Regions from separate parts of the Lysinibacillus fusiformis genome, predicted to be linked through region 1. Evidence: riboswitches for the same ligand, from Rfam matches in the RefSeq annotation. Region 1 holds a riboswitch; each other region holds the start of a gene.
What was found. Region 1 has a riboswitch for thiamine pyrophosphate ahead of thiC (phosphomethylpyrimidine synthase ThiC). Riboswitches for the same ligand answer to the same signal wherever they lie in the genome.
Positions count from the first base shown of each region.

Region 2: another riboswitch for thiamine pyrophosphate. It lies ahead of thiT (energy-coupled thiamine transporter ThiT); the one in region 1 lies ahead of thiC (phosphomethylpyrimidine synthase ThiC).
Region 3: another riboswitch for thiamine pyrophosphate. It lies ahead of JTI58_RS21880 (ABC transporter substrate-binding protein); the one in region 1 lies ahead of thiC (phosphomethylpyrimidine synthase ThiC).
Region 4: another riboswitch for thiamine pyrophosphate. It lies ahead of thiW (energy coupling factor transporter S component ThiW); the one in region 1 lies ahead of thiC (phosphomethylpyrimidine synthase ThiC).

Region 1 covers NZ_CP070490.1:2,062,152-2,068,482, reverse strand. The annotation lists gene JTI58_RS10135 (catalase) at 257-1,762, shown strand; gene thiC (phosphomethylpyrimidine synthase ThiC) at 1,884-3,662, opposite strand; TPP riboswitch at 3,803-3,917, opposite strand; gene JTI58_RS10125 (AEC family transporter) at 3,988-4,917, opposite strand; gene JTI58_RS10120 (methyl-accepting chemotaxis protein) at 5,030-6,331, opposite strand, start outside.
Region 2 covers NZ_CP070490.1:1,008,585-1,014,915, forward strand. The annotation lists gene JTI58_RS05140 (polyphosphate kinase 2 family protein) at 1-488, opposite strand, end outside; gene JTI58_RS05145 (TspO-related membrane protein) at 688-1,401, shown strand; gene map (type I methionyl aminopeptidase) at 1,430-2,185, opposite strand; gene thiT (energy-coupled thiamine transporter ThiT) at 2,348-2,908, opposite strand; TPP riboswitch at 3,042-3,149, opposite strand; gene JTI58_RS05160 (magnetosome magnetite crystal formation protein family) at 3,277-3,600, shown strand; gene JTI58_RS25035 (hypothetical protein) at 3,656-3,778, shown strand; gene JTI58_RS05165 (SbcC/MukB-like Walker B domain-containing protein) at 3,821-6,331, opposite strand, start outside.
Region 3 covers NZ_CP070490.1:4,444,265-4,450,595, reverse strand. The annotation lists gene parE (DNA topoisomerase IV subunit B) at 1-813, shown strand, start outside; gene parC (DNA topoisomerase IV subunit A) at 810-3,248, shown strand; TPP riboswitch at 3,369-3,479, shown strand; gene JTI58_RS21880 (ABC transporter substrate-binding protein) at 3,634-4,629, shown strand; gene JTI58_RS21875 (thiamine-binding protein) at 4,631-4,921, shown strand; gene JTI58_RS21870 (ABC transporter permease) at 4,921-5,694, shown strand; gene JTI58_RS21865 (ABC transporter ATP-binding protein) at 5,669-6,331, shown strand, end outside.
Region 4 covers NZ_CP070490.1:2,722,749-2,729,079, reverse strand. The annotation lists gene JTI58_RS13255 (ABC transporter permease) at 1-764, shown strand, start outside; gene JTI58_RS13250 (ABC transporter substrate-binding protein) at 761-1,834, shown strand; gene JTI58_RS13245 (MFS transporter) at 2,442-3,638, shown strand; TPP riboswitch at 3,705-3,812, shown strand; gene thiW (energy coupling factor transporter S component ThiW) at 3,906-4,406, shown strand; gene JTI58_RS13235 (VWA domain-containing protein) at 4,934-6,331, opposite strand, start outside.

The DNA.
Region 1 (6,331 bases):
CAATAAAGATTTGTTCGATGAAGTCATTATCTTGAACTTTGCCTTACAATTGTTTTTAAAATTGAGATTTGAAAAGATAAATTAAAGTTAAAAACTATGTATAATCCGCATGTCTAGCGCATATATTTATAGTTTATACTTAAATATAAAAATTCTTTAACGATAATTATTACAATGTACTAGCAATTCTATTTTATATTTGTTATAGTTATAGATGAAGAGTTTGACTCACATTTTTTTCAGGAGGTAAACTAATATGACAAATGCAAATGATCGTAGCCGTCGTTTTACAACAGCAGGTGGTGCTCCAGTAGTAAGTAACCATGACTCTATGTCAGCAGGTCCACGCGGCCCTCTTTTACTTCAAGATGTATGGTTAGTTGAAAAATTAGCAAATTTCAACCGTGAAGTAATTCCAGAACGTCGTATGCACGCAAAAGGCTCAGGTGCATTTGGTACTTTTACTGTAACGCATGATATTTCACAATATACAAAAGCGAAAATCTTCTCAGAGATTGGCAAGAAAACAGAAATGTTCGCACGTTTCTCTACAGTTGCTGGTGAGCGTGGCGCAGCAGATGCTGAGCGAGATATTCGTGGCTTTGCCCTTAAATTCTATACAGAAGAAGGGAACTGGGATTTAGTAGGGAATAATACACCTGTATTCTTCTTCCGTGACCCATTACACTTTACAGATTTAAACCACGTGGTAAAACGTGACCCACGTACAAATATGAAAAATGCCAACTCTAACTGGGATTTCTGGACTTCATTACCTGAAGCACTTCATCAAGTGACAATTGTTATGTCTGACCGTGGTATTCCAGCTGGTTACCGCAATATGCACGGTTTTGGATCTCATACGTATAGCTTTATCAATGCTGATAATGAGCGCGTTTGGGTTAAGTTCCACTTCCGTACAGAGCAAGGCATTAAAAACTTAACTGGTGCCGAGGCGAATGAGATTATTGGCCAAGACCGTGAATCTTCACAACGTGATTTATATGAAGCCATCGAAAAAGGCGATTTCCCTAAATGGAAAATGTATATTCAGGTAATGACAGAGGAGCAAGCTCGTGAGCTGCCATACAACCCATTTGATTTAACAAAGGTATGGTATAAAAAAGACTTCCCATTAATTCCTGTAGGTGAGTTTGAGTTAAACAAAAACCCGGACAACTACTTTGCAGAAGTGGAACAAGCTGCATTTGCACCATCTAACATCATCCCTGGTATTAGCTTCTCACCAGATAAAATGTTACAAGGTCGTATCTTTGCCTATGCGGATGCACAACGCTACCGTTTAGGAGTAAACCACTATATGCTTCCTGTTAACGCACCAAAATGCCCATTCCGTACTTTCCACCGAGATGGAGCAATGCGCTTTGACGGCAACCTTGGTTCAACATTAGGCTATGAACCAAATAGCTATGGTGAATGGGAGCATAACTTAGACCATAAAGAGCCTGAATTACGCATTGATGGTCATGCAGGTATTCATGACTTCCGTGAAGACGATAATAATTACTTTGAACAACCAGGTAAACTATTCCGTCTATTGACTGCGGAAGAGCAACAACGCCTATTTGAAAATACAGCGAATGATATGGCTTCTGTTGAAGAATTCATCAAGCGTCGTCACATCCTTCACTGCTATTTAGCTGACCCAGCATATGGTGAAGGTGTTGCAAAAGCGATGGGTCTTTCATTAGAAGGTATGGACCTTACAAACCCATATGTAAAACAACCAACAAACGTTTAATATTCCACTTATTATTGATATCCAAATCCAACTTTTACTCCATGTGAATCCATCATTCACATGGAGTTTTTTGATTAAGAAAAGGCCTATGTCTATAATTTGACATAAGCCTTTTCTTTCATTATTGGTAAATTTGACTACCTGCTTTTTTAAACTCCTCCGCCTTATCCTTCATACCTTGATGGATCGCTTCAGTAGTATTTAAATCCTTTTCTTTAGCATAATTACGGATATCCTGTGAAATTCTCATACTACAGAATTTAGGACCGCACATAGAACAAAAGTGCGCTGTTTTTGCTCCCTCTGCTGGCAGTGTCTCATCATGATATTCCACTGCACGTTCTGGATCTAATGACAGATTGAATTGATCACGCCAACGGAATTCAAAACGTGCTTTAGACAGTGCATCGTCTCGTTGTTGTGCACCAGGATGCCCTTTTGCTAAATCAGCAGCATGTGCAGCAATTTTATAAGTAATAACGCCCACGCGAACGTCCTCACGATTCGGTAAGCCAAGATGCTCTTTCGGTGTCACATAACAAAGCATCGCTGTACCAAACCAGCCAATCATCGCTGCACCAATGGCTGAGGTAATATGATCATAACCCGGAGCAATATCTGTTGTTAGTGGGCCTAATGTATAGAAGGGCGCTTCCTTACAAACCTCTAATTGCTTATCCATATTTTCTTTAATGAGATGCATCGGTACATGACCTGGCCCTTCAACCATCACCTGAACATCATGCTTCCAAGCAATTTGCGTTAGTTCGCCTAGTGTTTCAAGCTCTGCAAATTGTGCCTCGTCATTGGCATCTGCAATTGAGCCTGGACGTAAACCATCACCTAAGGAAAAAGCAACATCATAAGCTTTCATAATTTCACAGATTTCCTCAAAGTGTGTATAAAGGAAATTCTCTTGATGATGATATAAACACCACTGTGCCATTATAGAACCCCCACGAGATACAATGCCTGTTACACGATTTACCGTAAGCGGTACATAGCGTAAAAGGACACCTGCATGAATGGTGAAATAATCAACACCCTGCTCGGCTTGTTCAATAAGGGTATCACGATATACCTCCCATGTTAAATCCTCTGCTATGCCATTCACTTTCTCTAAAGCCTGATAAATTGGCACAGTTCCCACTGGCACTGCAGCATTTCGAATAATCCATTCTCTCGTTGTATGAATATGCTTACCTGTTGAAAGATCCATAATGTTATCTGCACCCCATCGAGTTGCCCACGTCATTTTCTCAACTTCTTCTGCAATGGACGAAGATACCGCCGAATTCCCAATGTTTGCATTGATTTTCACATGGAAATTACGGCCAATAATCATTGGCTCTGCCTCAGGGTGATTAATATTAGAAGGCATAATAGCTCGCCCTGCTGCAATTTCTGAACGAACAAATTCAGGGTCCATATTTTCACGGATGGCTACGAACTCCATTTCAGGTGTTATAATGCCATTTCGCGCATAATGAAGCTGTGTTACATTTTTACCTTTTTTAGCACGTAAAGGCTTTCTTGCTAATTCAGGAAAGACATTTTCATGATTACGCGGGTCATCTGCACGACGAAAACCATTATCCTCTGGTTTAATCGTACGCCCCTCATATTCTTCAACATCCCCTCGTTCTTCTATCCATGTGCGTCGTAAAACTGGTAAACCTTTTGTAATATCCGCTTGATAGGCTGGATCTGTGTAAGGACCACTCGTATCATATACTCGAATAGGTGCATTTTCTTCATCCCCAAAGCTACCAGTTGTGGGACTTAATGCGATTTCACGCATAGGTACTAAAATATCGGGGCGTGATCCTTCCACATACACTTTTTTGCTTCCTTCAAAGCTGGACATAATCGTAATATTCTTTTCACTTACTACTGACATGAGCTACTTCTCTCCCTTAAATGTATTTTGATACAAGGACCGAATCTAGCTCACCCCAACAATCAAATAAATAAAAGCCGAATCCAAAATAATTATTTGGATCCGGCCATGAATGTAAAGGTCTATTAATTGCATACTCTGCAATAGCTTCTTAACTTTCCCACGCTGGTATGAGCCAGATCAGGTCCAAAGGGTCAAGAAACCTCTAAGCGTTTCCCTCTCAGCCTGACTCATCAGACTCCCCTAGTTAATACTATTTAGTTTGATGCTAGTGTAGCAGATATTACTAAGAGATGGAAGTTATATTTTTTTGTCTTTCAGCTAACTAGGTAAATAATACTTCTGCAAAATAAATCACAATTGTTACGGTTATACAGCTCACAATAGTTGAAAATAAAACAGCTTGCGCGGCTGTTGCTGATTCTACATCATATTCCAATGCTAGACTAGAACTATTACGAGATGTTGGAAAGGCACTGGCTATAAACAGTGATTGTGCGACGACTCCATCTAATCCCAATACATAAATAATGACTAATGCAACAGCTGGTCCAATAATTAATCGTGTAAAACAGCTGACAAAGACCGTTTTATTAAACATTGATTTGATCTCAAGTTGTGACAATTGCGCACCCAAGGTAATTAATGCCACAGCAATAAATCCATCTGCCACATGCTCTACCGGTATTTTGATAAACTGCGGTATACCGATATCAAAATAGTTCATAGCAACGCCTATAATCAGTGCATGAATAATGGGCATTTTAAAGAAATCTTTGATGATTGTCATACCCGACTTCGTAGAAGAAATCAAATTGTACAAACCATATGTATAAGTTGTCATATTTTGAAAGATTACAAGCATGACCTGAATTGCTACGCCAATAGGTTGCGTGGCAAAAATCATTTGAGCCACTGGAATACCGTAATTGCCAGAGTTAATAAGCACCACACTATTTTTAAAGACAGCCGCCTCTGTTTTGGCTAAACCTAACCCTTTCGCCATTAAATGACTGAGTATCATTTGACTACCGATAAAGAGCATAATAAATAACCCGACTTCTCCCAGAACAGATAATTCTACATGCGTTTCATATAAATTCACAAAAACAGCTGCTGGCATAAAGCAGTATGTAATAAGCTGAGACATTGCTTTTAAGTTAAAGCGAAATTTCTTTTGTAGTATAGCGCCGATTACAAGTAACACTAAAATAGGTACAACAATTTGAAAGAAAATCATTCCGAGATACATCATATCAATGTCCCCCTTCCAGTGTTAATAGTAGTGCTGAATTCTTTTTAGGTCAATTTCTCTTACTTTCACAATAAAAGAAAGACTGCCCCTATATTGAAGGCAGCCTTTCCTTTTAAGCAAGCTTAAATCGATTTACAACTTCTTGTAGCTCATTTGAAATATCGTTCATACTTTGAATAGACTCTGCTACTTTTTGTAATTCTGCTTGTTGATCCATAGCAGAAGCACTTACTTGTTCTGCAGAAGCTGCTGTTTGCTCTGAAATAGCCGAAATACTTTGGATGGACATGATTGCCTGATTTTTATGCTCTAACATACTAGATAGTTTATTCATTAATTCACTAATAGAATTCGCAATTGAACCTGACAAGTCACTGCTATCTTTAAATGCTAGTTGCGTGCTTTGTACTGACTCATTTTGAGCGTGCATTAAATCTGCATTAGATGCAATGACTGCAACCGTTTGCTGAGAATTTTCAAGAATGCTTTCTACTGTACTCTTAATAATTTCTGTTTCATTCTTAGATTGTTCCGCCAGCTTTCTAACTTCCTCTGCAACTACCGCAAATCCTTTACCATGTTCACCAGCACGTGCGGCCTCAATACTTGCGTTTAAAGCTAGCAAATTAGTCTGCTCGGTAACGCTCTGGATTGAAGCAATAATCTGATTAATATTCGCAATATTAGAGGCCAATGATTCCATTTGCTGCTGGATACGCCCATTCATCTCATTTGTCTCCATATTACGCTCCCGTAAGCTTTCAACTTCATGCAATCCTTTTTCTGTCGTTACACCTGTTTTATGAGATAGCTCATCCATTTCGTTGGAAAGAGCCGTAATGGCATCAATTTGATCAGATAAATCCATCATTCGATAATTTGTTTCTTCTGTATCCTCTGATTGCTTCGAAGCTCCTTGTGCAATTTCATTGATAGCTACAGAAACCTCCTGACTAGAAGCAACTACTTCATTAAACGCCTCATGTACCTGATTAGAAGATTGGTTCAATAACATCGTAGAATTAAGCACGGATTGAATCGCACTATTGGTTTTATCTAGCATATTATTATAAGCAATCGCCACTGCACCTATTTCATCAGACTTAATATATTTCTCTTCTACCTTTTGTGTTAAATCTCCCTCAGCCGCAGTTTCAATCGATGCACGTAAAAATTTAAGTGGCTTTAACTGTTTATAGATGAATAACACACTTGCTGCTGTCATCAAAACAACCATAATAATAGAAGCAATAATCGTAAATACAAATACATGATTATATGTCTCTAGAATCTTTGATTCAGCTAGCACGACTTGAACAGTCCATGTTTCGTCAATATCCTCTAAAATCATTGGAGCAAAAACATTATATGCTTTTTCCTTCAGTTGATTAGAATCAACGTATATACTTGTTAG
Region 2 (6,331 bases), 1.1 Mb from region 1:
TTTAATTGCTCCTCATCTGAAACATGAAGCCAGAACTTAATAATTATGTAATCTCCTGCAGTTAAGATCTTCTCAAAATTATTAATTTCTTCATAAGCACGAGACCATTCATCCTTCGTTGCAAATCCTTCGATGCGTTCTACTAATACGCGACCATACCATGAGCGATCAAAAATAGCGATTTGTCCATGTTGAGGCAATTTTCTCCAAAATCGTTGTAAATAGTTGTAGCGTAATTCATGTGCTTGAGGAGCAGATATAGGGTGTACAACATAACCGCGTGGATCGACGCGTTCGATCAATCGTTTAATAGCGCCACCTTTACCAGCCGCATCCATTCCTTCAAATACCAAGATTAAGCCAATTTTATTTTTTAATAAAAACTGTTGCGCGTTTAACATTTCATATTGGAGTACTTTTAATTTCTTTTTATACATCTTTTTGTCTAGTTCAATGGATAGGTCTAGATTTTTCAAATTTTGTGCCATGAAACTTCACTCCTTTTATTTGGATATTCTTATTGTACTAAAGAAATATATGGATGCCTATCAGGCATGGTAAATTGTAGATATTATTAGTAAAACAACACGATACATTGTTAGGAATTTCCGTTATAATAAAAAAAGTGACAGTACTATACTTATTTGTCTTTTCCCTATACAATCTAACACGAAGGGAGAGGAAAACATGCCTCGGTTTATCATGATGACAATCTCTTATCTTGTCTCAATCATCCTAACCTTTTCATCCTTTTTCGTGAACATCAACGGTCAATCTTCGCTAGAAATCGCTAATCGTTTTTCTGTAGTATTTGCACCGGTTAGTATAAGTCATGTAATTTGGATTATCATTTATTTATTACTCGGTTATTGGTTAGTTATGAACATCAAAAAGACAACTTTGAAACAGTCTGCGCTCTTTAGTTGCATAAATATATTACAAGCATTGACGGTATACGTCTGGCATCATGAGTTATTTATTGTTTCTCTTGGCATTACATTACTCTTAGTCTTGTATTTATTTATGCTGTATAATACGTACCCTCTTCAGGACAAAGCCTTGTCTGGTCGTATTCCTTTCTCCATTTATTTAGCATGGATGACATTTATTTTTATCACAAATACAAGCTTTACATTAACGGCTTATGGTTGGAACGGCTTTGGTCTTAGTACGCCTCTTTGGGCAGTGATTTTACTAACATTAGGAGGAGCCATTGCGCTACATATCCGTTTCCATCACTTTGATGTTATGTATCCAAGTGTTTTTATTTGGGCTTATATTGGAATCGCCATACATAATGGTTTTGATGAGCTACTTGTCACTACAGCCGCCTTATTTTTATGTGGTGTTCTCTTTGTTGGCATTTTATTTATTAAAAAAAATCCTGCCTACCAAAAATAAATTGGTTAGCAGGATTTTTCATTATATCCTATTCTTCGTCTAATGACGTTAGGATAATTGGTTTATCCTTTGTCACAATGACTGAATGTTCGATTTGAGCTACAAGTGATTTATCAGGTGTCACGAATGTCCAGCCATCACCAGCTTCTACAATATGCTCTGCTTTTGCTGAGATAAATGGCTCAACCGCAAGCACCATACCTTCTTTCATAATGGTAGAATCCCATGCATCATAATAGTTTAAAATATGATTTGGCTCATCATGTAAAGATTTACCTAAGCCATGACCTGTTAAATTCATAATAACAGTTAAGTCATTAGCACTCGCCTCACGTTCAACTGCTTTACCAATTTGATTTAATTTAGATCCAGCCTTTACCTTTGTCATTGCTCGATCAAAGGCACTTTTGGCAACACGGCATAGCTTTTCTTTGTCTTCATAGCCTTCACCAACAACAAATGAGATACCTGTGTCAGCAAAGTAGCCGTTTAAGGAGCCAGAAACATCAATATTCACAATATCGCCTTCTTGAATAACACGCTTTCCTGGAATACCATGCGCCACTTCTTCATTGACACTAATACATGTATATCCAGGGAAATCATATTCTCCCTTCGGTCCAGAAATAGCGCCTGCCTCCGCAAACATGCGGCCAGCAATTTCGTCTAGTTCAAGTGTTGTAACACCTGGTTTTGTTGCAGCTTTCATCGCTTCGCGAATTTCAGCACAAATGCGTCCTATTTTTTTAAAAGCTTCAATCTCTTCTTGTGTTTTTACAATCATGTATAACGTCCCTTTCATCTAATATCTATTCTTTAATATAACATAACTTTTTATGCGTATAACGATAAACGCTTTAAATATTGTATGCTTTCCTACTTTGCAAAGTGCTAAAAGAGCTATTCACAATAAAAAAGTCCCCCCACTCATGTGAAGGGACTTGCATTAAGCTTTTCTTTGCATTAATTGTGGAGCGGCTGTGAATAAAAGAACACCAACGATTGCCGTTAATATAGTTGCTGGTAGCATATATGTACCGTTATAGATGATGGAATAGATCCAAGCATTTTGATCGCCAGCATATTCTGCAAAAAATACAGCACCAGCAATTGTATGTGCCGCGTATCGTAAGAAGCCTGCGAAAACGGTACCTATTATAATATAAAGTGCCATTTTTGTTTTGTTCATATGTTTAGCAGCGTCCAACACTGGTCCACGTACAACTGCCGCTAATCCTACAACTGTAAAAGCAACACCATAATCTAGTAATCCTTGTAGCCAGTGCACGATATAGGAACCAAACATTGTTTGCATAACACCCACAAGTAGTCCCGTTGTTAGCCCAGCTACTAGGCCCCAACGAAACGCGATTAACATAATAGGTACCATGACAAGACTAACTGAGCCACCTTGTGCCCATACTTTAAAGGATACCTGATCAAGTACTAGCCCAATCGCTGCAAATATCGCAATCTCCACTAGCATTAACAGTCTTTTTTTGTCCATACATATTCTCTCCTTTGTTCCGATGTAGGATACAAGAGCAGGAATAGAAATGCACTGATATGTCTCTTTCTGACACCATTTTCCCCCAAGAATGAAAAAACGATGCCAGGACAGAGCCTCACATCGTACAAGTGTCGGTTTCTATCCACATCCCTACGCAAGCGTTAACTTACAGGTTCGAAGAGTCAAGGCATTACGTGCCCAGTCTCAGCTGACATCATCAGCTCCCCTTGTGGTCGTTACATCTGAATTTATTTGAACATTTTCATTGTACGCAAAGGATAGGAGGATTACAACCTCTTCCATACATTATTTTTTTGAAACTTTGCTATTATTCATGCGTAAATATTAAAAAAGGAGGTACAACTATGGAGAATCAAAAAATTTTAGCTGCCTTTAGTTATCTTAGTATTTTCTTCGCCCCTTTCATCGTTCCATTAATTGTGTACATTGTGACAAAAGATAGTGATGTAAAAAAACATTCGATTCGTGCACTTGTCTCTCATTTAATTCCTTTTGTTTTTGGCATCCTGTTCTTTATTGTCTTTGTTTTTTCCACATTTAGTTTAGATCCAACCTCCAGTAATAATACAGTGATGATTATTTGGTTTGCTTCATTCGCCATCTATGCCCTCGTCTCACTTGGTATTGTGATCTGGAATATTATTCAGGCTGTTCGCGTTATCCGTTAATGTTTTATTTTTAAGAGAAACAGGTAGTAGTAATTGTAAAAGGAGCTGTTTTTGGATGAAAGTATCAAACGTTGTGAAAACCGCCGTAAAGTTAGCACCGATTGTTATTCCTATCGTCAGAAAAGTAATGGCTGCAAAAAAGGGAACAACGCCTACAGCCACACCTCGAAAAAAATAAAACCAAGGCGTATTCCTTTTTTTTCGGAAATACGCCTTCGTTTTATTTCACTTCAAAATGTGTTTGACTATGTCCATTCAATGTTTTTTCTACATGTAAAACTGCTGGCATCGCAGATTTCAATTCAGGTACATGAGAAATAACGCCAATCATACGACCAGAATCCTGTAAATCAATTAATGTATCAATTGCCTTATTTAGTGATTCCTCATCGAGTGAACCAAAGCCCTCATCAATAAACATCGTTTCAATATGGATATTACCTTGGAAGCTTTGAATCACATCTGCCATTCCCAAAGCAAGACTTAGCGAAGCATTAAATTTTTCGCCTCCTGATAATGTTTTAACATCTCGTAATTGATCCGTATAGGCATCATAAACATCAAGACCAAGTCCACTCTGCTTTGCATGCTTTTCCAATCTATCTGAGCGTCTGAGCTCAAATTGACCGTTTGATAAATGATACAGCCGTATATTGGCAGCTTCTGTAATTTGATCTAAATAATTAATTTGTATATAACGCTCAAAGGATAGCTTTTTCGCGTTTTGTCCATTTAATAATCCATAGAGTTCCTTTACTCGCCCTGCTTCCTGTTCAAGTAAATGAAGCTCTCTCGCTATTTCTTCTACCTTTTCAATAAAGCCCTGGCATGCTTGTGCAAAACCATTCATCTGTTGCAAACGTTTAAATGCTTCCTCATAGGAAATACGATGCTGTTCTACCCTTGCTTCCATCAACACTAAATCTTGCTTCTCTTTCCCTTGAAGATATGTAGCCCCTTCGGTAATTTGGATTCGCAAAGTGTGTACTTGTAAAGCATAGTCGCTGCATGTTTTTCGAAGGGCATCTAATTGCATGGCACTCCGTTTGGCAGTAGCATATTCCTCGTAGCTATTGAAACCTATTTTCTGCATATTTGCTGAAAATTGCTGAAGCTTTTCATTCATTTTGAGCTGTAATTCCTCAAAAGACTGTTTGGCAATTTCTACAGTTAATTTTGCATTGCTAGCCGCTTCCTTTGCCACATGCAAATTTTCTTGACTCGCTTGCCATCTTTTTTGCAGATTTTCTTTCTGTTTGCTGACATCAGTAAGTTGTTGCTTTAATTGCTGTATAGTTGGTAAGTTAGCTGGCATCTGCTTCAGCTGTTCTTCTACAACCGCTTGTAATCTTGTCCATTCTTTCATCTGCTCCGCTAAATATTGCTCTAGTTTGCTCTGCTTGTTTCGTAGCTGTTCTATTCGATCATGCTGATGTTTTATTTTTAATCGCAAATCAGCTAATTGGTTATAGATAATTTTTAAGGTAGCAATTTCTTTCTCCACTTCATGTAAAGTAGCGGTGATCTGTGCTCGGTCTTCTTGTTTAATATGCTGTGCCTCAAGTTGTTGACATGCATCTTGAAGAAGTTGTTGTGCAGATGCCAAAAATGCCTCTTGTTCTAGATACTTACGCTCGTCTGAAGATGCCTTCGCTCTTAATGTTTCTACTTCAGCAAGCTCGATAACTTCCAGTTGCTCATTGTGTGCTTTCTGATGAGTCATACTACCACAGACAGGACAAGGGTCCCCTTCCTTCAGCTTTTTGGCTAAAATACTAGCCTGACTCGTCAACCACCGTTGCTGCAATAGCTGAAGTGCCTCTTTGCTTTCTTGATAGAGAATAGCTGAAGCGGCTACATCCTGCTTTGCTAACTCTACTGTATTTTTATATTTCTCAACCTGCTTGACTAAAGCTACCTGTTCCCGTAGTTTCGGTAACTGTTCTAAGTAGCCTTCATATGGCTCACCCTGTTTTTCATAGCCCTCCACCGTTTGAGAAAAATGCTTCAATTGCTCTTGTTCTTTTTCCAAAAGCATAAGGTTATCAGTTACTGCTCGTTTCGCTGTTTCAGCATATTGCTCCGCTATTTGCAGCTGTTGTACATTATTTTCATACGCTTCAAATTTCGGCAATAACGCCTGTAACTGCATTTCCTGCTGTAAGATTTGCTGACGTTCAGGCTCTTTAGCCTCTTCTACTGCATATTCTTCTTGTGCACCTTGCAACTGTTCTTCTGCCTGCTGTTGTTTAACTTTCGCTTGTTGAAAAGCTTGTTCTTTTACGTTCAGTTCAGCACGTAAATCCCTGCCTTGTTGTTCTAGCTGCACAAGTCGCTCTGCTTGTTCTGCTAAAGCAATCTCCTGCTCCTTTGCTTGGTATCTATCCTGCTCTTGTAACAGCATCTGTAGTCGTTGCTGTCGATTAGCTTGCTCATCGAATTGTTCATTAAGCGTTTTAGCTAAGCGATAATATTCTTGCTCTTTTTGATGAAGGCTATAAGCTTCATCGTATTGTAGCTGTTCATTTTCTATACATTTCTTATAGAAGCTAAACTCCTCATCAAGTGCCTGCGTCAGTTGATGTAAATTCCCTGTATTATCAGCAATCAATGTGAATAAAGTGGAAGAACGTTGTGGTAAAGCGCCGACAATTTGACCAAGTAAATGTTCTTTTAATTGTTTGGCACGCTCAAGGTCACTTTCTGCCTCTTTACGTTTGGCATCAAGCTT
Region 3 (6,331 bases), 2.4 Mb from region 1:
GCGGCTCGTAAAGCACGTGAGGATGCACGAAATGGGAAGAAAAACAAAAAGGGTAGTACGATTCTATCAGGAAAATTAACGCCAGCTCAGTCACGCAATGCGTCAAAAAATGAGCTGTATTTAGTCGAGGGTGATTCTGCAGGAGGTTCTGCCAAACAAGGCCGTGATCGTACATTCCAAGCGATTCTGCCATTGCGTGGGAAAGTAATCAACACAGAAAAAGCCAAGCTACAGGACATTATGAAAAACGAAGAAATTTCAACGATTATCCATGCGATTGGGGCAGGTGTTGGAACGGATTTTGCGGTGGAGGATTCCGCCTACGATAAAGTAGTGATTATGACCGATGCGGATACAGACGGGGCACATATTCAAGTCTTGCTATTAACATTCTTCTATCGTTATATGCGTCCACTAATTGAAGCAGGAAAAGTCTATATCGCGCTACCACCGCTTTATAAAGTCTCGAGGGGTACTGGGAAAAAAGAAGTCATTGAATATGCTTGGACAGAAAGTGATTTACAAAAGGCCATCAAAAAGGTTGGAAAGGGTTACATATTACAGCGCTATAAAGGTCTTGGTGAGATGAATGCAGACCAACTATGGGACACAACGATGAACCCTGAAACACGGACGTTGATTCGTGTCACAATCGAGGATGGTGCACGTGCAGAGAGACGTGTCACGACGTTAATGGGCGATAAGGTAGAACCACGTCGTAAGTGGATCGAAGCCAATGTAGACTTCGGTATGGAGGATGATTCTAACATTTTAGAGAATGAATTCATCCAACAAGAGGAGGACCAAGCATGAGTAGTACAGAAAAGTTTCAAGATTTACCGTTAGAAGAAGTGATGGGTGACCGTTTTGGTCGCTATAGTAAATATATTATTCAAGACCGCGCGTTGCCTGATGCACGTGACGGTCTTAAACCAGTACAGCGCCGTATTTTATATGCGATGTTTACAGAAGGCAATACAAACGATAAACCGTTCCGTAAATCCGCAAAAACAGTGGGTAACGTGATTGGTAACTATCATCCGCACGGCGATAGCTCTGTGTATGAGGCGATGGTCCGTATGAGTCAGGACTGGAAGGCGCGTCATATGCTCATTGAGATGCACGGGAACAATGGCTCGGTCGATGGTGATCCACCAGCTGCGATGCGTTATACAGAGGCGAGACTATCTGCTATTGCCGCTGAAATGCTACGAGATATTGGCAAGAAAACGGTCGAGTTTGTGCCAAACTTTGATGACCAGGATATGGAGCCAACCGTTTTACCAGCACGTTTTCCAAACCTATTAGTCAACGGCTCTACAGGGATTTCCGCTGGTTATGCGACGGATATTCCGCCACATGCCTTAGATGAAGTACTGGATGCTGTGTTGATGCGCTTAGACAAGCCTAATGTTAGTGTAGATGAATTGATGACGGTGATTAAAGGGCCAGATTTCCCAACTGGTGGTATCATTCAAGGTGTGGACGGCATCAAAAAGGCGTATGAAACAGGTCGTGGCAAAATCATTGTCCGTGCCCAAGCGGTTGTCGAACCAATCAAGGGTGGCAAAGAGCAAATTGTTATCACGGAGTTACCATACGATGTAAATAAAGCGAATCTTGTGAAAAAAATTGATGAGCAACGTGTAGATAAACGACTAGAAGGTATTGCGGAAATTCGAGATGAATCAGACCGTACAGGCTTACGTGTCGTGATTGAGCTGAAAAAGGATGTACCAGGGCAAGGAATTTTACAGTACTTGTTTAAAACAACGGATTTACAGGTAGCTTATAATTTTAATATGATTGCCATCCACAATCGTCGCCCAACGATGATGACATTGCCATTATTGCTGGATGCGTATATCGCCCATCAAAAAGAAGTAGTGACAAACCGCTCCATTTACGATTTACAAAAGGCAAAGGACCGTTCTCATATTGTAGAAGGCTTAATTAAAGCCCTTTCCATTTTAGATGAAGTAATTGCGACGATTCGTTCTTCTAATGATAAGAAGGATGCAAAGCTTAATTTACAAGCGAAGTTTGATTTTACAGAGGTACAAGCAGAGGCCATTGTAAGCCTACAATTATACCGTTTAACGAATACGGATATTACAGAGCTTCGTCAGGAACAGGACGAGTTAAATAAGTTAATTGCGAAGCTAGAGGGCATTCTACAAAGTGAAGCCAAGCTAGTACGTGTTATTAAACAAGAGTTGCTAGACATTAAGAAACGCTTTACAGAGCCACGTCGCTCGAAGATTGAGCAGGAAATTGAAGAAATTAAAATTACATTGGATGTCCTTGTGCCAAGTGAAGAGGTTGTCGTGACAGTGACGAAGGACGGTTATATTAAACGTACATCGACACGTTCTCATGCCGCTTCAAATGGGCAAGATTTTGCCATGAAGGATTCGGATTATTTATTGTATGAAGCAAACTTAAATACACAGCACCATCTATTGCTGTTCACAAATCGTGGCAATTATATTTATCAACCTGTTCATGAGCTTCCTGACATACGCTGGAAGGACCTGGGCCAGCATATTTCCAGTATTGTCCCAACAGGGGAAGATGAATCGATTATTGCGGTCTATGGCTTTGAAACATTTGAACAGCCAAATACGTATGTCTTCACAGCCACAAAAGATGGTCAAATTAAGCGCTCACCACTCGCAGACTATGCGGTAACACGTTATTCAAAGCCAATTAAAACGATGAACGTCAAGGCTGGTGATGCGATGATCTATGCATCGTTTGTGACGGATGATGTAGAACTGATGCTAACAACGGATACAGCCTATGCGATTCGTTTCCCGATGGAGGAACTACCCGTTACAGGTGTGAAAACAGGCGGTGTGAAAGGGATCACGCTAAAAGATGGAGAAGCCTTAGTTGGTGTCAATGTGCTACAGCCTGATGTTACACAATATGTAGTGATTGTGACACAGCGTGGAGCCGTGAAGAAAATGAATGTCGCTGAAGTTGAAGTAGCAAGTCGTGCAAAACGTGGACTAAAAGTATTAACAGAGTTAAAAGCAAATCCTCACCGAATTGTAGCAGTTATACAAGCGACAGACGAGGAGCAGGTTGTGATTGAAACCGAAAAAGGCGTTCAAGAGGTAATTGCTGTACAAGCATTGTCTCGTGCAGATCGCCATTCCAACGGTTCGTTTAAAGTGGATATTGCAACAGATGGGGCGATTTCCCATGTATTAACAGCCAAAAAAGAACAAAAACCTAGCTAATATCATGCCCAGTCTCTTAGGAGAACTGGGCTTTTGTCTTGAATACAATCGTTATTCAAAAATAGCACCTTGTCATTTAAGTGTAACTATGGGTATAATAATCATCGAAAAGTTCATAGCGAAAGAATGTAGGGGGGCTAGTAGTTGCTAGCTGAGATTGTGTCCGATAGACGCTGACCCTTTGAACCTGATTTGGCTCGTACCAGCGTAGGGAACATCTATTCAAAAAAGCAAAGTTTTGAAGAATGATTGTAATACGTCTGGGAGGAATCCTAGGCGTTTTTTTATGTTTTCAAGCAATAGTTTGAAAACCTTGTATACGCTTTCTTCTGGTGACAACATTCATTCATGAACACTTTCATATTACAAACTGGGAGGCTTTCGCATGAAAAAATGGTTATTTATTCTATTGGCAGCACTTTTGACTTTGGTGGGCTGTAGTGACAAGGAGGACAAGCAGGCAAGTGACAAGCTGAAAAAGGTGTCTGTGGTACTGGATTGGACACCGAATACGAATCATACAGGTCTGTATGTCGCAAAAAAACTTGGTTATTTTGAGGAACAGGGCTTAGATGTTGAGATAATTATGCCTGGTGAGGCGGGCGCAGATCAGCTTGTTGCTTCTGGAAAGGCAGAGTTTGGCGTGAGCTATCAGGAAGGCATTACACAGGCGCGTGTACAAGATGTGCCGCTGGTCTCTATCGCAGCGATTATTCAGCATAATACATCTGGCTTTGCTTCTATTGCATCAAAAGGCATTACATCGCCAAAGGATTTTGAAGGTAAAACTTATGGTGGTTGGGGTGCGCCATTAGAGCAAGCCGTTCTCCAATCATTAATGCAAACAGAAAAGGCAGATATCAATAAGCTAGATATCGTCAATGCAGGGGATTTAGATTTCTTCACAATGATGGAAAAAGACATTGATTTTGCTTGGATTTATTATGCATGGACTGGGATTGAAGCTGAGCTGCGTGGGGAAAAGATTAATATGCTGTATCTAACGGATTATAGTGATCAATTGGATTACTATACACCTGTTCTAGCTACGAATGAAAAAATGCTACAGGACAACCCTGATGTTGTCAAAGCCTTTGTTGCAGCTACATCAAAAGGCTATGAATACGCAATAGAAAACCCAAGTGAAGCAGCTGATATGTTAATCGAAGCGGCTCCTGATTTAGATAAAGAGCTAGTGCATAAAAGTCAGGAATGGCTGGCAGATAAATATCAGGATGATGCCAAGCAATGGGGAGAGCAAAAGCTTTCTGTGTGGGAAAACTATGCAAAATGGATGTCTAGCAATCATGTACTAGAGGGCGAGTTTGATGCGAAACAAGCCTTTACAAATGATTTCTTACCTAAAAAGGAGGCCAATTAACATGGCAAATTCATTAATCAGTGTGCAAATCATACCAAAGACAGAGAAATATGAAGATGTTATCCCTTATGTGGATGCAGCGATTGCTGTGATCGATGCTTCTGGCGTGAAATATGAGGTACATCCATTGGAAACAACGATGGAAGGCGAGCTTTCTACATTGCTCCAAATCATTGAAAAAATGAATGAGAAGATGATCGAGCTAGGAGCCATTAATGTTATTACACAAGTGAAAATTTTATATCAGCCAAAGGGTATTACGATGGATACATTAACGGAGAAATATCAGTAATGAAACGTGCATTGCAAAAGGGAAGGACGATAATTTTTATCGCCTTCCTCTTATTCATATGGGAACTAATCGTGCATTTTGCTGAAGTTCCACATTGGTTATTACCTGCGCCAAGTAGTATTTTGTCGGAAGCCTTTCAGTCGTATCAAACCTTTCTACCACATGTATTCGCTACGGTGCAGTTAGCCTTACTAGGTCTGGCCATTGGCATTGCTTGTGGTCTAACGGTGTCGATTGTGTTGCATCGTTTTACATTCATTCGGGAGTTGTTTTATCCAATTCTTATTATGTCGCAAAATGTTCCCATTCTTGTCTTGGCACCATTGCTTATTATTTGGTTTGGCTTTGGCTTATTACCGAAGCTCATTATTATTTGCCTCGTGTGCTTTTTCCCAATTGTCATTGCAGCGATGGATGGATTTAGGCAAACGGCCCCTGAATTAAAGCATTATTTTGCCATGATCGGTGCTACCAAGGCACAAACTTTTTGGAAGCTGGAATGGCCTCATGCTTATCCAGCCATTTTCTCAGGCGTTAAAATTGCTGCTACATATAGTGTGATGGGGGCTGTGATTGCGGAGTGGCTCGGTGCAAAAAAGGGTATTGGTGTTTACATGACCTTAGCTCAGTCCTCCTTCCGAACAGATCGTGTATTTGTGGCAATTTTTGCGATTGTTCTCTTGAGCTTACTATTGTTTAGCGGGATTCGTTTGATTGAAAAATTCATGGTGAAGGGGAGAGGCTATCATGCTCAGCATTCAAAACATCGCTAAATCCTTCGATGCACTAAAAGTCCTTGATCAACTTTCATTTGACGTAAGGGATGGTGAGTTTGTGGCCATTGTGGGTCCTTCAGGCAGTGGTAAGAGCACACTTTTTCAATTAATTGGTGGTGTTTCGCCAATTGATCAAGGAGCCATTTTATTAAATGAAGAGGATATCCAGCAAAAAAGAGGAACGATTGGCTATATGCCACAGCAACCTTGCCTATTACCCTGGCGTACGATTTTAGAAAATGTCACGCTTGTAGAGGAATTACAGCATAAACCTGATGTGGAACGTGCCAAGGCATGGCTAGAAAAGGTTGGTCTTGCCTCCTTTATCCATGCCTATCCGAACGAACTGTCAGGAGGCATGCAGCAGCGTGTATCGTTCATTCGTGCAATGGTTAGTGATAAGCCGATTTTATGCTTAGACGAACCATTTTCTGCGTTGGATGAATTTACAAGACTGGAAATGCAGGCATGGCTTTTATCCATCTGGGAAGAGTATCGTAAATCAATCCTATTTGTTACACATAGTATTGAGGAAGCTCTCTTTTTAGCGGATCGTATACTTGTCTTAACCAAACGTCCAGCAACTGTTAAAAAGGAAATCATCGTGCCCTTTGAGAGACCACGGAAAGAGGAG
Region 4 (6,331 bases), 660 kb from region 1:
TAACAATTGTCTTTATCGTTCTCTATGCACCAATCCTCTATTTAATCTTTTACTCGTTCAATAGTGGCGGTTCCATGAATCATTTTGAATCCTTTACTTTAGAGCATTATCAAGCCGTTTTCGAAGATTCACGTCTTCTTGTTATCTTAATAAATACGGTCATCGTGGCATTACTTTCTGCTCTCATTTCTACTATTATTGGTACGCTAGGAGCAATTGGTATTGTGACGGTTAAGGATTCAAAAATGCGTAATACTTTACTATCCTTAAACAATGTCTTAATTGTCAGTCCAGACGTTATCATCGGGGCAAGCTTCTTAATTTTATTTACAATGGTTGGCATTAAACTGGGCTTTGCATCTGTGTTATTAGCCCATGTCGCATTTAGTGTACCGATTGTTGTACTAATGGTTTTACCCAAACTATTAGAAATGAATAACTCATTAATCGATGCAGCATTAGATTTAGGGGCAACGAAAAAGGACGTTATGATGCGTGTCATCCTACCTTATATTCAGCCAGGCATTTTTGCAGGCTTCTTCCTTGCCCTTACGTATTCATTAGATGATTTTGCCGTGACGTTCTTCGTAACAGGTAATGGCTTCAGTACCTTATCCGTAGAAATCTATTCAATGGCCCGAGCAGGAATTTCTCTAACGGTGAATGCGATTTCTGGATTAGTATTCTTTGTTACGGTTTTAGTTGTTGTTGGTTATTATTTCATTACAAGTCGTACGAGTAAAAGAATGGAGGGGCAACGATGAAGTCATTAATTCAAGCTACCATCGCCATCCTTGTCGTTTCAGCCCTTTTATTCTATGCGGCTGACGCCTTAAGTGCAGGCGGCGGTAAAAGTGGAAAAGACACGTTAACCATCTTTAACTGGGGAGAATATATTGATCCTGATTTGTTAAAAGCATTTGAAAAAGAAACAGGCATTCATGTCATCTATGAAACATTCGATTCCAATGAAGCCATGATGACAAAGATTCAGCAAGGTGGAACAGCTTACGATATTGCTGTGCCTTCTGAGTATATGATTGAAAAAATGAAGGAAGAAAATTTATTGATTCCTTTAGATAAAACGAAGATCCCTAATTTTAAAAATATTGATCCTTACTTTTTAGATTTACCATTCGATGATAACAATAAATATTCTGTCCCTTATTTTTGGGGAACTGTAGGTATAGTCTACAATCCAAGCCTTGTTGGAGACTTAGACTTCTCTTCTTGGGACGATTTATGGGACCCTTCCTTAAAACGAAAAGTGTTTTTAGTGGATGGTGCTCGTGAAGTCATTGGAATGGGCTTAAACAGTCTTGGACATTCTCTGAATTCACTAGATGATCAAGAACTACGTGAAGCTACTGATAAATTAATCACACTCGCACCAAATGTGAAAGCTATCATTGGAGATGAAATTACGCCATTAATGATCAATAATGAGGCAACTGTAGCCCTTACTTGGTCTGGGCAAGCAGCAGACATGATGTATGAAAATGAAGAGCTAGACTTTGCAGTACCTGAGGAAGGCTCAAACTTATGGTTTGATAACATGGTCATCCCAAAAACATCGAAAAATATCGATGGTGCCCATGCCTTTATCAATTTTATGCTAAGTGCTGAATCTGGTGCTCAAAATGCCGATTTTGTAGGCTACTCAACACCTAATATTGCAGCTATGGACTTAATGGATGAAGAAGTTGTTTCTGACGAACGCTACTATCCTTCTGAAGAACAACGCGATACATTAGAGGTCTACAAAAACTTAGGACCAGATTACTTAGGGAAATACAATGAATTATTTTTAGAATTTAAAATGAGTATTCGATAATTAAACTAGCGAATTGGTTTTCACACCCATTCGCTAGTTTTTTTCTGCTTATCTAACTTTCTATTAAATAAGAACCTTTACAATGGATTATTCGCATTATTATATTTAGAAAATAATTTATCTGGATTTCGAGGATTCCTACATCATTTGTTATGGAATAGCTTTGCAGCTAGATATTGTCATCTATCATGCACAATTTTATATTGCTTTATCGAAAAACAAGCCATGAAAGTGTACTTTTTATATTACATAACCTTCACTCAGTATTTCTGATGCCGCTATATCATCGCTAGGATTTATAGCCAACCTTTATGTCATTACAGACTAACTCACAATTTTTTTTAATTATCTCTACATAAGCGAAGTCCATTCATTGTTGTTGCAACTTTGGAGCTGCAAATTTTCCATCTCCCATTCTACAGCTTCATTTCAATCCATTTTATTACAAAAATGGATTGTTTAGCAATTCATAGGTGCCTAAACGAAAACTTTTGTGGAAAACCATTCTAAATATAGAACCAGTTCTACAATCTTAACTATTAGCCAAGCAATAATTCTTTATGATAGACTGTACTATATTTGATTACAAAAAAAGGGGGTTCATTCGATGACCCAGCAGAAGTCCAATAAGGCGGCTTTGTATATTTTAATGTTTAATATGTTTATCGCAATGGGGAGTATTGGCATTATTATTCCTGTCATGCCGGAGTATTTAAAAATATTTGGTGCAGCAGGACAAGTTCTAGGTATGCTAATAGCAACCTTCGCCTTAGCTCAATTCGTATTTTCTCCTATTGCTGGGAACCTTTCCGATCAGTACGGTCGAAAAAATTTAATTATTTTCGGTCTCATCGTGACAGGTCTTGCACAAATCGGTTTTGGCCTTGCTACAGATGTATGGATGCTCTTTTTAGCACGCTTTTTAGGTGGCCTAGGTTCCGCTTTTGTCGCACCTCCTATTATGGCTTTTGTCGCTGACGTCACAACCTATGAAGAACGCGGGAAAGGGATGGGGATGTTGGGTGCTGCCATGTCTCTTGGTTTTATGATAGGGCCAGGAATCGGTGGTTTCTTAGCAAAGGTTAGCTTACATTTTCCATTTTACACTGCTGGAGCTGCAGCCATCCTAGCTTCTATTTTATCTTACTTTTTATTACCATCTACCAAACCAAACACTGCACAAAAGAAGCAAAAGCTAGACAATCTGGCGAAGCAAATGGCTCGTTCCATACATATGCCTTATTTTGTAATGCTTATCATTATGCTGGTGTTCTCATTCGGAATTGCAAACTTCCAAACGACATTGTCATTATTTGTGACAGAAAAGTTTAATTACACACCTGTGGACATAGCAATTATATTAGTTGTCGGTGGTGCTTTTGGGGTAGTTGTACAAATGTTTATTATTACACCACTATTCAATCGCTTTGGTGAAATGAAGGTAGTGCTTGTCAATTTATTTATTGCATCTGTTGCTATTTTCTTCATATTATTTGTGTCTGGCTTTGCCCTTATATTAGTTGTAGCAACGATTTTCTCTACAGCAACGACATTAATTCGTCCAGCTGTTAATACACTTATCTCAAAGCTTGCAGAGAAAGAACAAGGATTCGCTGCGGGCTTGAATAATGCCTATATGAGTCTTGGTAATATGATTGGACCCGCTTTGGCTGGTTTATTATTTGACTGGAATATGAATAGCCCATATATTTTCGGATCGATCATATTATTAGCTTGCTTCTTCCTTGCGCTCATCTGGACATTGAAAAAAGCACCTCATTTAATGCATCCCGATACAAAATAGTCTGAAAAATCATTGACTATTTTTAGCAGTATGTTACATTAATGTTGGTCAACGAAATTGAATGATTTTAACCACTAGGGGAGTCTTTAAAAGGCTGAGACGTATATGGTAATATACGGACCCTTTGAACCTGATCTAGTTCACACTAGCGGAGGGAAGTGGCGCTACTTGCTGTTGTCACTATATACACGCAAGGCCGCTTCCTATTGTTTAAAGGGGCGGCCTTTTTATTTTTCCTCACGAACTTTATCAAAAGGAGTGAACTTTATGTCAATTCGTAAATTAACAGTCATGGCTTTATTAGTAGCTATTGCTGTTGCAGGCTCTACTTTCGTATCTATCCCAACAGGAATCGCACGTGCTTACCCCGTTCAGCATGCTATTAATGTGATAGGAGCCATTATATTTGGACCCGTACCAACAGTAATAGTTGCCTTTGTCACTGCCGTCATTCGAATCCTTACCGGAACAGGCTCTCTATTAGCTATCCCTGGTAGTGTCATTGGCGCGTCCTGTGCGGCCCTTGCCTATAAATATAGCAATAAAATGTGGTTAGCTGGCATTGGAGAAGTTGTGGGAACTGGCATTCTTGCTTCACTTATTGCCGTACCTTATGCAAAATTATTCATGGGAACATCTGTAGCAGCATTCTTCTTCCTACCTGCCTTTTTAACATCAAGTACAATCGGCGCCATTCTAGGTGTTATGGTTGCTAGCAGCTTGCGTAAAACGGAGCTAGTAAAGAGGTTTAATTCTTCTCTTTATTGAAGGGGGTTTGGATAATAAGCATTCATTGAGATGGGGGTGGCCAAGATTGGAGCGCTTTTCTTCCTTCTATGAGCGGCGACGACCTTGGTTGGAGCGTTTTTTATCTCCTTACGAGCGGCTGTGACTCAATTTAGAGCGCCTTCCATCTCCTTAGGAGCGGCTGCGGCTCAACTTAGAGCGCTTTTCTTCTCCTTACGAGCGGCTGTGACTCAATTTAGAGCGCTTTTCTTCTCCTTACGAGCGGCTGCGGCTCAACTTAGAGCGCTTTTCTTCTCCTTACGAGCGGCTGTGACTCAATTTAGAGCGCTTTTCTTCTCTTTATGAGCGGCTGCGACTCAACTTAGAGCGCCTTCCACCTCCTTAGGAGCGGCTGCGACTCAACTTAGAGCGCTTTCTATCTCTTTATGAGCAAAGGTCCCACTTTTTAGATCATCTCTATCCACTTTTTCAAAATAGATACATCTCTTTCCTCAAACAATACAAAAAAGCAGTGCAAAACAATTAGATTTTGCACTGCTTCCACTATATTAAGATCGTTTTTTCATACCTTTTAATAACTGTGCCACATTTGTGTCTTCTGCCTGTATAGGTTTTTCCTCAACCAGCGGTTCTTTCTTCTTCGCATTCGTTAGGAAGTTCCAACCAAAACGTCTTATGGTAATATCCATAAAGAATAAAAGCATACTTGCTAAGAGAAGCCATGTAGCAATATTTTGTCGATCCGCTCCTTTTGTTGTAAAGTCTCGGAATACATCTTGTGGTTCCTTTAAAACCGCGCCTCCTGTTTGTTGCGTTAACTCTTCTATCAGTTGATCATTAACAGGAAGTAGTTCGTATTCGGCACTATAAGGAACACTTAGTCCTGCTTGATAAATGGCCTGCTTTTCATCTGCTACACGGAAGAATATTAATCCAGGTTCGGCTTGTACTACAGCTCGAACTTGGGAGGCCGAAATGGTTTCAAGTTGTGTTTCTAGCTCTTCCCCAGCTTCATTAACTGCTACAATATCTAAAAATGCAGCTTCATTTGTAGGGTCGGTAATCATAAAGGAACCATCTGCTTCCAATCTTACATCATAGGCCACATCATTATAGCTTGGTAGCATTTGTGAAATAAGTGTTTGCCAGAATGTTCCCCAATCCTGCCATCTTGCCCAATCTCCTGTCCATTTACCCGTTGAATCAGATGTAAAGGCAAAAGTTTTACCGAGACCATATTGCCACTGCGCTAACACAGGATCTTCCTTCTCGCTTTCTGCCACAACAGTAGTCCCTTGTTTTGCCGTTGTGCCAATGTAAGCATTCATTTGTGGGACACCATTGGTAAACAGTGAATTCCATCCTGCTGCATTATAAATCGCTGGATAAAATGGATTATCCTCAATGTAAGTGCGAGAAATCATAGCTGTTTCACGAGATAAAATAGAAGGAATCGTTTGCTCATCTATGACATCATAGAAACGGCCACTGCCCATGTCACTAAGCGCTTCTAATAAGTTCGCATCGGCATCTTGTCCAATCGCTACTGTCGATAAAGTTATACCGTTTTCTTTTCCTTCAGCAATTAGATCCTCGTAATTTCCTGACTGTGATTGCCCATCTGTTAAGAGAATAATATGCTTACGTTGCAGTTTTAAATCAGCTAGATTTTCATAGGCTTTAGCTAATGAACTGTAGATTTCTGTTCCACCACCAGGTGTTACGGATAAAATAGTATCCACTGCCTCTTCTTTACTGCTAAGAGGTCCTGTCTCTATAATCTCCCAAGGACGATCATCAAAGGCAATAAATCCTAATGTATCCTCATCTCGCAACATCTCAACAGAACGTGCTGCTGCTTCTTTAGCAAGCTCTAGCTTCGAGCCTTGCATACTACCAGAACGGTCAAGTACAATCACTAACCCTAAGGAAGGTAATTGTTCTTT